Regions from separate parts of the Paenibacillus sp. LjRoot56 genome, predicted to be linked through region 1. Evidence: riboswitches for the same ligand, from Rfam matches in the RefSeq annotation. Region 1 holds a riboswitch; the other holds the start of a gene.
The links. Region 1 has a riboswitch for cobalamin ahead of ACSQ8O_RS25425 (DUF4430 domain-containing protein). Riboswitches for the same ligand answer to the same signal wherever they lie in the genome.

Region 1 (5,694 bases):
ATGATCAATCGTCAATCCTGTAGTGCCAGAATCGAAGCTCCAATTTGCTGCCGTATTGGCACCAGAAGTGAACGTATCGCCGACTAGCTTAATCTGCAAACTAGGGTTAAGTATTCCGATGTTCGTATTCGAAGCGATCGCAATGGAAGGCCAACGCCCATAATAAAACGTAACGATATCATCGTCATTTAAAATATAATTTGCTGCACCGACTTGCGGTGATACCCCGTTAACTTTGTACATCCAACCGTCGTATCCGCCAAGAGTTCCTGCAGTTTGACCTGCAATTGAGGAGAGATAGGGGCCATAACTACTGTTTTGAATGACAAAGTTGATGTTGGACTTCTCAAGTACTTGTTTCAAAGCATCCATGGCCGTCGGCTGACTGCCATAGACTGCCGCAGTTATCGACTGCTGTGGTAGGATCGGGCTGTTAATGCCATTAACGTTTATTTGTACGGTAGTTAGATTTGGCTTATCCGCCAAACGTTGCCAAACTGATTTACCCTGCTGAATATCTGTTAGTGCGATTAACACTTGTTCTGTTGCCATTAAGTTCTGTTTTAGATCGGTCACTTGCCAGGAAAAAGTGCCATCTGGAAGCACGAAGTTATAAACGGCATCTACAACTGTTTGATTGTTGACGACCCAGTTTGGGGACAAAACGTCTTCTCCAATAGCCACCAGACCTGATACAGACGTTGCCCAGCTGTTGGAGTTGTCCCCATTGCCCCATTGACCTGGGGAATCAAAGCCAGCATTAGCTAATTGTCTTTGCTTTAATAAAGCCTTAGCATGGTTAGCCGCAGTTACAGCAGCACTATTCGATTGATAATTCCCTAAAGCTAGCAGCGCCATCCCTGTAATATCTGTATCTGATTCACTTCCAAAGAAAGCAAACCCGCCATCAGACAATTGTAAGCTAAGTAAGTAGCTTAACGCTTTCTCTTTGGCTGCATCGTTCCAGCTCCCGACGTTATGTCCCCTTTTCTTACCTGTATCCAGAGCAAGCATCGTCCAAATCTGTCGATTAGAACCTCCAAAGGAACCTGTTGATGAATTTTGCTGAGCTGCTAACTCTGCGTACAAATTACGATCCGTTTCCCATGCATGGGAAGGATCAAGATTCATAGCCAACAAGCCAAATATTAAATTGATATGGTATGTACTGCTGTCAGTAGCTAATAAATCACCAGGATCACTTTGTTCCCAAGAAGGCAGCGTCCATTTGCTATTATGCAGATCTTCCCCTGCTCCCCATAGCGCGACCATCTGCCACCATGAATTGAGATCAGACCGATTTTGCTCATAAAATGAGACGGTATCCGAGATCATGGTATCCAATTTCGTACTTGGATCTGAATCAACGGCTCTAGCAGCTTGCGGAACGAGCAATAAAGTTATAAGTGCCAAACTTAGAAGAGCAGAAATCCCTTTTTTCATCAAACGGAACAAACTAATCACCTTCATCTTCCTTAAAATAGTGGATAAACGAAAAAAACACCTTTCCCCGATTTCTAGAGGAAAGATGTCTTTGTAAGAATCGTGTTAATCCAACGACTAACCACTCTTTTTGGCAAATTCAAAGAAACATCTTCCTCCCATCCTCGTGAGAAAAAAAATAAAATACTTATCAGGCAGGTCTCCTGGCTTCGCTTCATCGCTTATACAATCTCCTTCCCCTCATGTTATCGAGAGTGGCTATGATTGTTAGCTCAGCGTTACAGTGGCGGGACCGCATCGGAATTGAACCGAACTTCCCTATTAAGCTTCCGCTAGATTCAGCGGAAAGCACCTATTAAGCTAGTTTATGAAATTGTTTGTAATCATGACGAATTTTACATGACTTCATCGTAATAGACAATCCTTTTTTTCACAAACCCAAAAAGGCAACCCCACCAAGACCCCTAGGCCTCGTGGGATTACCTCTCTTCTTACCCGAGCAATCCGTAAATTAATATCTACAAATGCTGCGTGTAATAATAACTAGCAAAATGAAAAGTACTAGGATACTAGCGGCTGAATTGTTTTTCGGAGGACAAGCAACAGCTTGCGTGTGAACCGGTTTCGGGAACACAAATTCAGTTTGTTGGTAGGACGCGTGCAGGTGGATATTATTGTGCATCGGTTGTTGCATAATTGGCGCTGGCGCTGGAAGCGGTGTAGGCGTCGGCATTGGCATTGGCATCGGGGTTGGCATTGGCATTGGTTGCATTGGGTAATTCGGGACTTTAACATATTCCATGGAAGAGCACCTCCTTCAAATTTTCCCCAAAGGGACTTTCACAAGCTTACGGTTAACTCAAAGGTTATTGTTGGAGTTGGGTGAATAGCTTACAACATCAGTCTATGGGGAAGCACCTACGTTGCACACGGTAAATACCCAGTTTATAAATAAATTGGGTGGGTGTCATGGGCGAACGAGCATAATCAGGAGATAGTCGATTATTTCGACTTACAGCAGCTACATCTCCACTTACTCATCCTGCAACTCGATTATTTCGACTTACAGCAGCTACATCTCCACTTACTCATCCTGTAACTCGATTATTTCGACTTACTCCTCTTCCCCCTCCATATATGCAAAAAAGGACTGCCCCCTCATCAGAGGGAGCAGTCCTTCAAATAATTACACGTATGGGTTATTCTCACGTTCGAAGCCAATCGTCGTCTTGGCGCCATGCCCCGAATAGACGATGACGTCGTCATCCAGCAGGAACAGCTTATCCTGGATGGAATCCAGCAGGGTATTGTTGTCTCCACCAAGCAGGTCGGTACGACCGACCGATAGTTTAAACAGCACATCACCGCTGAACAGGTGTTTGTCATACAGGAAACTTACACTGCCTGGCGAATGACCAGGGGTGTGGAACACTTTAAGCTGAATGCCCAGGAACTCCAGCACTTGCCCCTCATCCAGCGCGAACTCTGCTGGATCCGTCTCAACTAAAGTTCCAAGTTCTGGCCAGCGAGCGGAGCCATTCTTCTTCGGATTCGTCAGCCAATCGGCTTCCAGGTCGTGAATATACACCGGACAGCCCTTGAGCTTACGAATTTCGTCAACGCCACCGATGTGATCGAAATGCGCATGCGTCAGCAGAATCGCCACAATATCCATGTCGGCAATTTTCTTAATCAGCGACTTCGGATTCATACCAGGATCGATAATAATACCTTGATTCGTCTCTGGATTCGACAGTAAGTACGCGTTCGTCTGAACCGGACCCAGGACGAAGGATTGAATGTTGATCATCGTGATGCCACCCTCACCTTTTAGAACGACTCGATCAATGAACGAAGTTCCTTCACAATAACAGCATGATATCCGTTACCTTCGCCATATTGACGACCCATTTCGGCTCTGGCTACTTGAATTTTTTCGTTATAATCTGCCGCATCGCGATCTGGATTTTCTTTCTTGAATTGCGTCATAACCGCTTGCACGTTCTTCGGACGAGGTCCCCAGTGTCCAAGTGAGAAGCCGCCAGTATCCGTGAATACGACGATTGGAATCCCACGTCCGCCGCCTGTCAGGAACTGATCAATGACATCATAGTTTTGTTCAATGATAAGAACTTCCGTTGGAATGCCGCTATCTTCCAAAGCCTTGAAAACCACAGGTACGTTGCGAACAACATCGCCACACCAGTCAGCAGCAATAATCAAGCAGCGAAGATCATCGCGATTGTTAAGGGATTCGAAATATTCCTTATCCTCTTCATTGTCCCAAGCAAAGCCATCATAATACGCTAAGAATTGCTCTTTATTTTTTTCCATACTTTCGATAAACTGTTTCGGCTTCAAGCCTGTACCCAGTTTACTAGCAAGATTTGCACCCATCGTTGTCATCCTCCCAGGATCATCCTATTTCTCATTCATTGTATCAAAAGCAAGGCGAAACCGCCAAATCAACCTTACTAGACTCTCGTTTTTCTTTTGAGATAAAATTGATAGCCCGCATACAGGATCGTCAGCACGACAGCAGCGATAATCAATGGTTTAATATAAGGCCCCGCGTACTCGCCAATCGTCTCCCAGTTGTCCTTCAATTTCATGCCCAAATAAATATACAAGAATGAGTAAGGAACTAAAGCTAACGCCGTGTACAGGGAGAATTTCCCCAAAGGCATCTTCGCCATACCGCCTGGCAATGAGATCGCATGACGCACAATCGGAATAAATCTCGCTGTAAAAATCATCCCCGTACCATACCGATTAAACCAGTTCTCCGCCACATCGATGTGATGTTTGCTGATCAGCAGGTATTTGCCGTATCTCTCCAGAAAAGGCCTGCCGCCATAACGCCCTATCCAATAGAGCACGATTTGGGCCAAAGTTCCCCCGACGACCGCGCAAAGCATGGCACCTACGAAGTTAATTTGACCTTTGGATACGAGGTATCCTGCATAAGCTAAAAGCAATTCGTTTGGAATAACCTCAAGCATAAGTCCAAGGAAAATCCCCCAGTACCCCAAGCCTTCCAAATACACCAAAACACTTTGAATCAAATCATGCATGCGTAACCCTCTCTTCGTTTCACTTTCCCTTACATTGCTACATACTTAGCTGGAAAAAGTACATCTAATTGGGCCCATAGGATCAAAAGAACGAGAATAACTGGATTATAACCATCTAAATCCTTCCATGCCTCTCGAAATTCACCTATAATCCGCAAAATAGCTGGATATTTTCCATGTATTCTAATTCTGCCATTGGAATCCTCATAATTAGCTGTAGTTTTTCCTGTTAAATGCCTATTACTTCCCCTATGAGGTCTAACTTGTACGTGTTGCCCATTCTAATCTCATCCACATTCTATCATAGACATGCCGCTATCCTCTACTTGTATGCAACTCATTGCTGAAATACGCCAAGATATGCGATTTGCAAGCTTCCACAGGTGCGCTTAGGTCTTTGCCTGCACGGTGAACCAGCCCATGTTCCAACGGAATCGCTGTCTCTGACGCAACGCGAAGCAACTGACCCGCTTCAAGCTCTTTCTGAACAGAAGTGACCGGCAGCAAGGAGAGGCCCATGCCGCACATCATCGTCTGTTTGAGCATTTCCGTACTGTCGAAGGCCATTTCGGTAAACGTAGCGAGCCCTTTGTCCGTCATCAGTACCTGGGAAGCCAACGATTGATAAATACAGCGGCTGCCAAAGCCGATGACCTGTGTCTGTGCGATCGCTTCCCAGCCTTCCAGCTCGATGCGCTTCACTAGCGCTGGAGCCCCTACCCACACCAATTCATCCGCGAGCAGCGGGATAAAAGTGAGATTCCGCACCTTAGGATCACGCGGCACAATGCCTAGATCCACACGGTACGCCGACACCTCCTGAATAATGTCGCGTTGAAAGCCCGTTTCCAGCTGCAGCTGTATGTGCGGAAACTGCTCGAACAACGTCGGCAGCATCATCGGTAGATGCGGCACGCAGAACGATTCCAGCGCGCGCAGGCGCACCACACCTTTGGGCTCCTGCAAGCCCGTTAGTTTCTCCTGCAAGGATTCTCCCAACTGCAAGAATCGATAGGCAAAAGGCGCCACCTCTCGGCCCGCCGCTGTCAATTCAACGCCACGCGGCAACCGTGTAAAGAGAGCTTGTCCTAAGGTTTGCTCCAGCTGCAAAATATGCATCGTCACCGTGGATTGTACATAACCAAGCTTAAGCGCGGCTTTGCTGAAGCTCTTCTCC
Region 2 (5,694 bases), on a different contig from region 1:
AACTGCATGGCTCTCCTGCTCGTAATAGAGCAGCCAGTTGGTCAGCCAGAGTGTCAGGCAGTCCACTAACACCACGGCATCCTCACCGCTCTCCTGAAGCTGCGTGAGACAGTCTCGCAGCGCATACGGCTCCTCCCGGGTTTCCCAAGGGAAACCCGAGTGAAGCCTCGTCTGCTGGTGCAGACCAACCCGCTCCCTCATTTCCTCATCGTAGATGTAGGAGGTCGCGATGTAAACCCCACGCTCGCAGCGATGCATCGCCAGCTTCTCCGCGAAGGAGCTCTTGCCGCTGCGCGCGCCGCCCGTTACCAGAACCGCCATCGTGTTCGCCTCCTTCTCTCTGCTTGTTACTCCCTCGAAACGCCTGCGCTTTCGAAGGTCGCCATTTCCTTCATGATCTTGCCTGCGGCATCGATCAAGTTGAATACAAGCACTGCGCCTGTACCTTCGCCAAGTCGCATATCCATCTGCAGCATCGCTGCGAGGCCAACCGACTCAAGCACCTTCGCATGCCCCTGCTCCTGCGATAAGTGCGAGGCGAGCATGTAGGACGCGCTTAGCGGAGCTAATCGGCTCGCCACAAGCGCTGCGGTCGACGAGATGAAGCCGTCGACAACAACCGGGCAGCGATGCTTCGCTGCGCCCAGGATCACCCCAACTAGTCCGGCGATCTCCAATCCGCCGACCTTACTCAACACCTCAAGCGCATAATCACTGCTTGAGCCAGCACCTGCTTTTGCACTTGCACTCTCACTCGCACCCTCACTCGCACCTACACCCGTACCCGCATCTTCCCCACGCCCACGCAGCCCATTAACGCGCAACGCCCTATTCACAACCGACTGCTTGTGCAGCCAAGTCGCATCGTCAATGCCAGTTCCACGACCTACAGCAACGTAAGTGTCTACTCCCGTCAACGCACACAAGATCGCTGCGCTCGCCGTCGTATTGCCAATTCCCATTTCACCCGTAGCGAAAAGTCGGTAGCCTTTTGCCACCAAATCGTCCACGACCTCACTACCTGCTAGAATAGCTTCAATTGTCTCCTCCAAGGTAAGAGCCGCTTCCTTCGCCATATTGCGCGTGCCTTTTCTAACTTTGCGAGAGACAAGATTCGGATGCTCCAAATCTGCATTAACCCCCATATCCACACAAACCACATCAGCTCCAGCATGTCTAGCAAGAACATTAACAGCAGCCCCGCCATATAGGAAATTGAGCACCATTTGAGGTGTCACTGCCGCTGGGAAGGCACTGATGCCTTCCTCACAAACACCATGATCACCAGCCATGACAATAACCGCTTTTTTCTCAAAAGTCGGTATCACTTCACCTGTAATCCCAGCGACTTGGCGTGCGATATCCTCAAGCTTTCCCAAGCTTCCTTGCGGCTTCGTCAATTGATTCAAATGGTCATTGGCTTGAACAGCCACCTCTTGATGGATCGGTTCAATCACGTTAATCAAGTTATGTAAATTGTTCATTATCATCTTCCTCCGGACTCTCATTATTTCCCAGGTTGTAATAATATCTGCGGTACCTCACTAATAGGATGCTTAAGAACAATCGGCTCTGTTCCGTATACTTCAGCTATTTGTGTACTTGTAATAATTTCTGCAGGCGTTCCAATGGCGGTTACTCGCCCCTCATGTACGATCATCAATCTCGTGCAATACTGCGCTGCCAAATTCAAATCATGCAGAACAGCTATAACCGTTAGTTCCGACTCCTGCTGCCAAGAACGAATATAATCCATCATCTGTATTTGATAACCGATATCTAGAAAAGTAGTTGGCTCATCGAGCATGAGCAAGCTTGGTTGCTGGGCCATCACCTTGGCCAACGCAACGCGCTGCCGCTCCCCACCACTCAGACGTTCAATCGTACGGTCTACAAGCCCTTCCAACTCAAGCTTTGTGATAATAGCATCAATGAGTCCATCCGATTCAACCTTATCTTCACCTAGCCAATTTTGGAACGGGTAGCGTCCCATCTCTACAACTTCCCGAACCGTGAAACCAACCGGAGGCAACGCATCTTGCTGAAGTACAGCGAGCCATTTGGCAAGCTCTTTTCGCGAATACGAGGATACCTTCTTTCCTTTTAAAAGCACATTACCATGCATGACCGGATCCATGCCGGATAGGAGTCGCAGCAACGTAGATTTGCCGCTGCCATTAGGACCAATAATCCCAAAAAACTCCCCATGCCCGACCTCAAAGCTCATATTATCTAGCACTTGTTGTTCTCGAAAGCTCTGAATGAGCCCCTCCACTTGAATCATCGTGATCAACCTCTTAACGTTTTCTTATCTTTATGGAGCAGATAGGCAAAAAATGGTGCACCCAGAAACGCCGTAACCACTCCGAGAGGAATTTCCGTAGGACTAAGGAGAGTTCGGGCCAACGTATCTGCCCATAACACATAAATCCCACCGCCGATCGCAGACAAAGGAATGATTAGTCGATAGTCCGGACCAACCAACAGTCGCACCAAGTGCGGTACGATCAGCCCAACAAAGCCAATCACCCCAGCTACAGACACAGCAGCCGCCGTGATCAACGTGGAAGCGATCAGTACGATCAGTTTCGTACGCTCGACATGAACACCAAGATGAGCAGCTTGGCGCTCTCCCAATGCCAGCAGATTTAAAGATCTCGCATAGCTTAGCAGAATCACAATGCCTATTACGAGATAAGGTAAAATCATATACGTATATGACCATCCGCGCATCGATAGACTACCCATAAGCCAGAAAAGAATTTCATTAATCGTTTGATCCGATATCGCTACCAAAAAGGATACAATCGCACCTAGAAATGCTTGCATAACAACGCCGGATAATATCAACGTTTCCATCTTCAGCTTCCCATCAATCATTGCTAGCTTCAAGACTAAGAATAGGGAAATAAGGCCTGTCACGAAAGCCACAATCGGAATCGACCATTGTCCGAACCAAGCATATTGCAGTCCGAAATAAATAAGAAAAGCAGCCCCGACAGAAGCCCCTGAAGATACACCGAGCGAGTATGGATCGGCGAGAGGGTTGCGCAGAACCCCTTGAAAACCAGCACCGGCTATGGAGAGTACTGCCCCAACAAGGATACCCAGAAGCAGGCGAGGGATTCGTACTTTATTAATAATTTGTTCCGACGATTGCGGCCAGTTCACCTCAATATGACTTCCTATCCAAGGAAGATGTTTCGCCAGAATCCCCACAATATGCGAAATTGGAAGCTGAGCTGAGCCGATGGATAAACTCACCACAATAGAAAGAAGAAGGAGTATAACGCCTACTCCTCCTCCAAGCATCAATTTTCTTTTCATTATTTCACCAATTCAGGATAGATCCCTTTCGCTATTTCCAACAGTCCCTCCGTCAATCTCGGACCTGGACGACTTACGGAGTTCTGGTCGAGACCTACCACACGTTTATTTTTCACGGCATCAATGGCATCCCACCCACCGCGTGAACGAATGATTTCTTCTAACGGCTTTTTACTTTTGAAATCGACAATTCCATTCGCGAACAAGATGACATTCGGATTTTGCTGAATGATCTTCTCTTCACTGATCTCGTACCAGCCAGCTTTATCCGCAGCAACGTTAATTCCCCCAGATAGGGTAATCAATTCATCCATGAACACGCCGCTGCCCACGGTCCAACCTGGGGCAAACTCGATGTATACTTTTTTCTTGTTCTCCTGCTTCACGTCTTTCACGGCATCAACAACCTTTTGACGATCCGTTTTCATTTTGGCAACAACTTTTTCCGCTTGCTCTTGATGATCCGTAATCTGTCCGAATGTTAGAATATTGTTCATGGCATCATCTAACGTTTTGGGATCTACTTTAAATACGTTAATGTTCATCGTACGAAGTTTCTCAACGGATGTAGTATCCATCGAAACGCCAGTGAAAACAACATTCGCATTCGTAGCAATGACAGCCTCCACGTTTGGCTTTGTAATGCTGCCTAGCTTCGGCTTCGATTTAGCCGCTTCGGGATAATCATCGAAATCCGAGACACCAACAATATTGGCTTCTAGTCCAATGGCAAACAGCGTTTCTGTCTCTGATGGCGACACGGAAGCGATTCGCTCTGGCGCTTTATCGAACGTAAACTCTTTGCCTGTCGCATCTTTTACTTTCAAAGGATAAGTCGTTTTCTTTGCTGCAGCAGGTGCTGCCGACGATGTCGTAGTTGGCGCCTTCGTCCCCACACCGCCTAGTTTCGATGGATCCGTTATTTCTGTTTCCTTCTTCGCACAAGCCGCTAACGAGATCGCGGTTGCTACCGCTAGTGTAAGAATAAGACCCCTTTTGAAATTGCTCTGTTTCATCGCTTAAACCCTCTTTCCTTATTTTCAATTCATAGTCTAAAATAAAAAAGTCCCCTTGTTCACTAGGAACGGAGGAGACGATAAATCGCGGTATATGGCAACGAACTTACGTGCGCTGCTTCCTGATTTAACGCGATCCTTTTCCTCGAAGGATGTTGTATCGGCACCATAGGCAGGTATCCTGACTCTTCAGACTTATACAAGACTGAATTACAGTGGCGGGACCGTGCCGGATTCAAACCGGCTTCCCCTTAACTAATAATGTTCCATTTGGAGCATTACCAGTACCTATAGTTGCAAATTAAGCTATTTGTCGATTATAGACGTTCTCTTATTTTTGCGCAATAATTTGGATGACTTTCAACGCCTCGTCCATTTTCGGAGCATTCTGTGGAATGAACGCATATAACCCTTTACCTTCAAAGCCTTGCTCTTTCATCCATTTGTTTCCAGTAAGCGGAATGCCGTACAGATGCTTCTCCGCTGCCTTACCTTCTTCTTTGATCTCGATAACCCCATCTGGGTAATCTTTAGGGTTGATTATGTTATCCAATGAAACGAATCCCGCCTGGTTGCTCAAGCCTTTGAACTGCTCTTCTCCCAAGATGAAGATCCCGTTACCACCAGCAGCTAGCTCAACAATCATTTTTTCCAATGAAAAAATAGGTGATGTATTCAGCTTCACAGTAGGAATTTCACCTACCTTGGATTTCAAAGATACTTCCAACTTCTCCGCCGCTTCACTTGGAAACCCGTTAGGTCCCATCATAAATACCGATACATCTGCCTTCGGTCCACCACAAGCTGTAAGCATTAACATCATTCCTAGCATGACAACGAATAACCATTTTGCTTTCATGTGTATGTAATTCCCTCCGTCAAGTACTCTCTCTTTATCGATAATCGCCAGAAAAGTCGGTTTTCACCGACTTTTCTTTCCAGATGTCATATATTCATTTATTTTTTGATCCAGCATCGTACTTAATTCAACAACCGCATCAGATGTCATTTCTCTACCTTCCATGACCATCTGTTCCATTTTACGTCTCAAGGTATTGATCTCTTCTTCAAGTAAAACTAGGGAATTTTGCTTCTTGGCATTTCTGGTCAGCCAACGCTGTCCGAACTCTTGCTCGCGAATTTGAAATTGCTTCTGAAAGTTAGTAAGCTGATATTCCATAAAAGCCATGCTCATCCCTCCTTACTCTTAGAATACCAGTTTTCGTCTCCTATGAACATATGAATTTATAAAGAATATTATAATTTCCTCAAGAAATTACCGATTCTCTCTAATGCTTCATTCAGTTGGGAAACACTATAGGCATAAGAGCACCGTAGAAATCCTTCTCCA

Region 2: it holds a riboswitch for cobalamin, as region 1 does, so the genes downstream of both, ACSQ8O_RS09060 (ABC transporter substrate-binding protein) here and ACSQ8O_RS25425 (DUF4430 domain-containing protein) in region 1, are expected to answer to the same signal.

Annotation. Positions count from the first base shown of each region.
Region 1 covers NZ_CAXURV020000003.1:1,447,925-1,453,618, forward strand. The annotation lists gene ACSQ8O_RS25425 (DUF4430 domain-containing protein) at 1-1,470, opposite strand, end outside; cobalamin riboswitch at 1,620-1,814, opposite strand; gene ACSQ8O_RS25430 (hypothetical protein) at 1,955-2,245, opposite strand; gene ACSQ8O_RS25435 (MBL fold metallo-hydrolase) at 2,630-3,253, opposite strand; gene ACSQ8O_RS25440 (thioredoxin family protein) at 3,274-3,840, opposite strand; gene ACSQ8O_RS25445 (DedA family protein) at 3,918-4,517, opposite strand; gene ACSQ8O_RS25450 (LysR family transcriptional regulator) at 4,833-5,694, opposite strand, start outside.
Region 2 covers NZ_CAXURV020000001.1:2,021,378-2,027,071, reverse strand. The annotation lists gene cobU (bifunctional adenosylcobinamide kinase/adenosylcobinamide-phosphate guanylyltransferase) at 1-321, opposite strand, end outside; gene ACSQ8O_RS09075 (nicotinate-nucleotide--dimethylbenzimidazole phosphoribosyltransferase) at 348-1,484, opposite strand; gene ACSQ8O_RS09070 (ABC transporter ATP-binding protein) at 1,508-2,284, opposite strand; gene ACSQ8O_RS09065 (FecCD family ABC transporter permease) at 2,290-3,327, opposite strand; gene ACSQ8O_RS09060 (ABC transporter substrate-binding protein) at 3,327-4,343, opposite strand; cobalamin riboswitch at 4,498-4,650, opposite strand; gene ACSQ8O_RS09055 (hypothetical protein) at 4,675-5,202, opposite strand; gene ACSQ8O_RS09050 (aspartyl-phosphate phosphatase Spo0E family protein) at 5,266-5,532, opposite strand; gene ACSQ8O_RS09045 (aminotransferase class I/II-fold pyridoxal phosphate-dependent enzyme) at 5,601-5,694, opposite strand, start outside.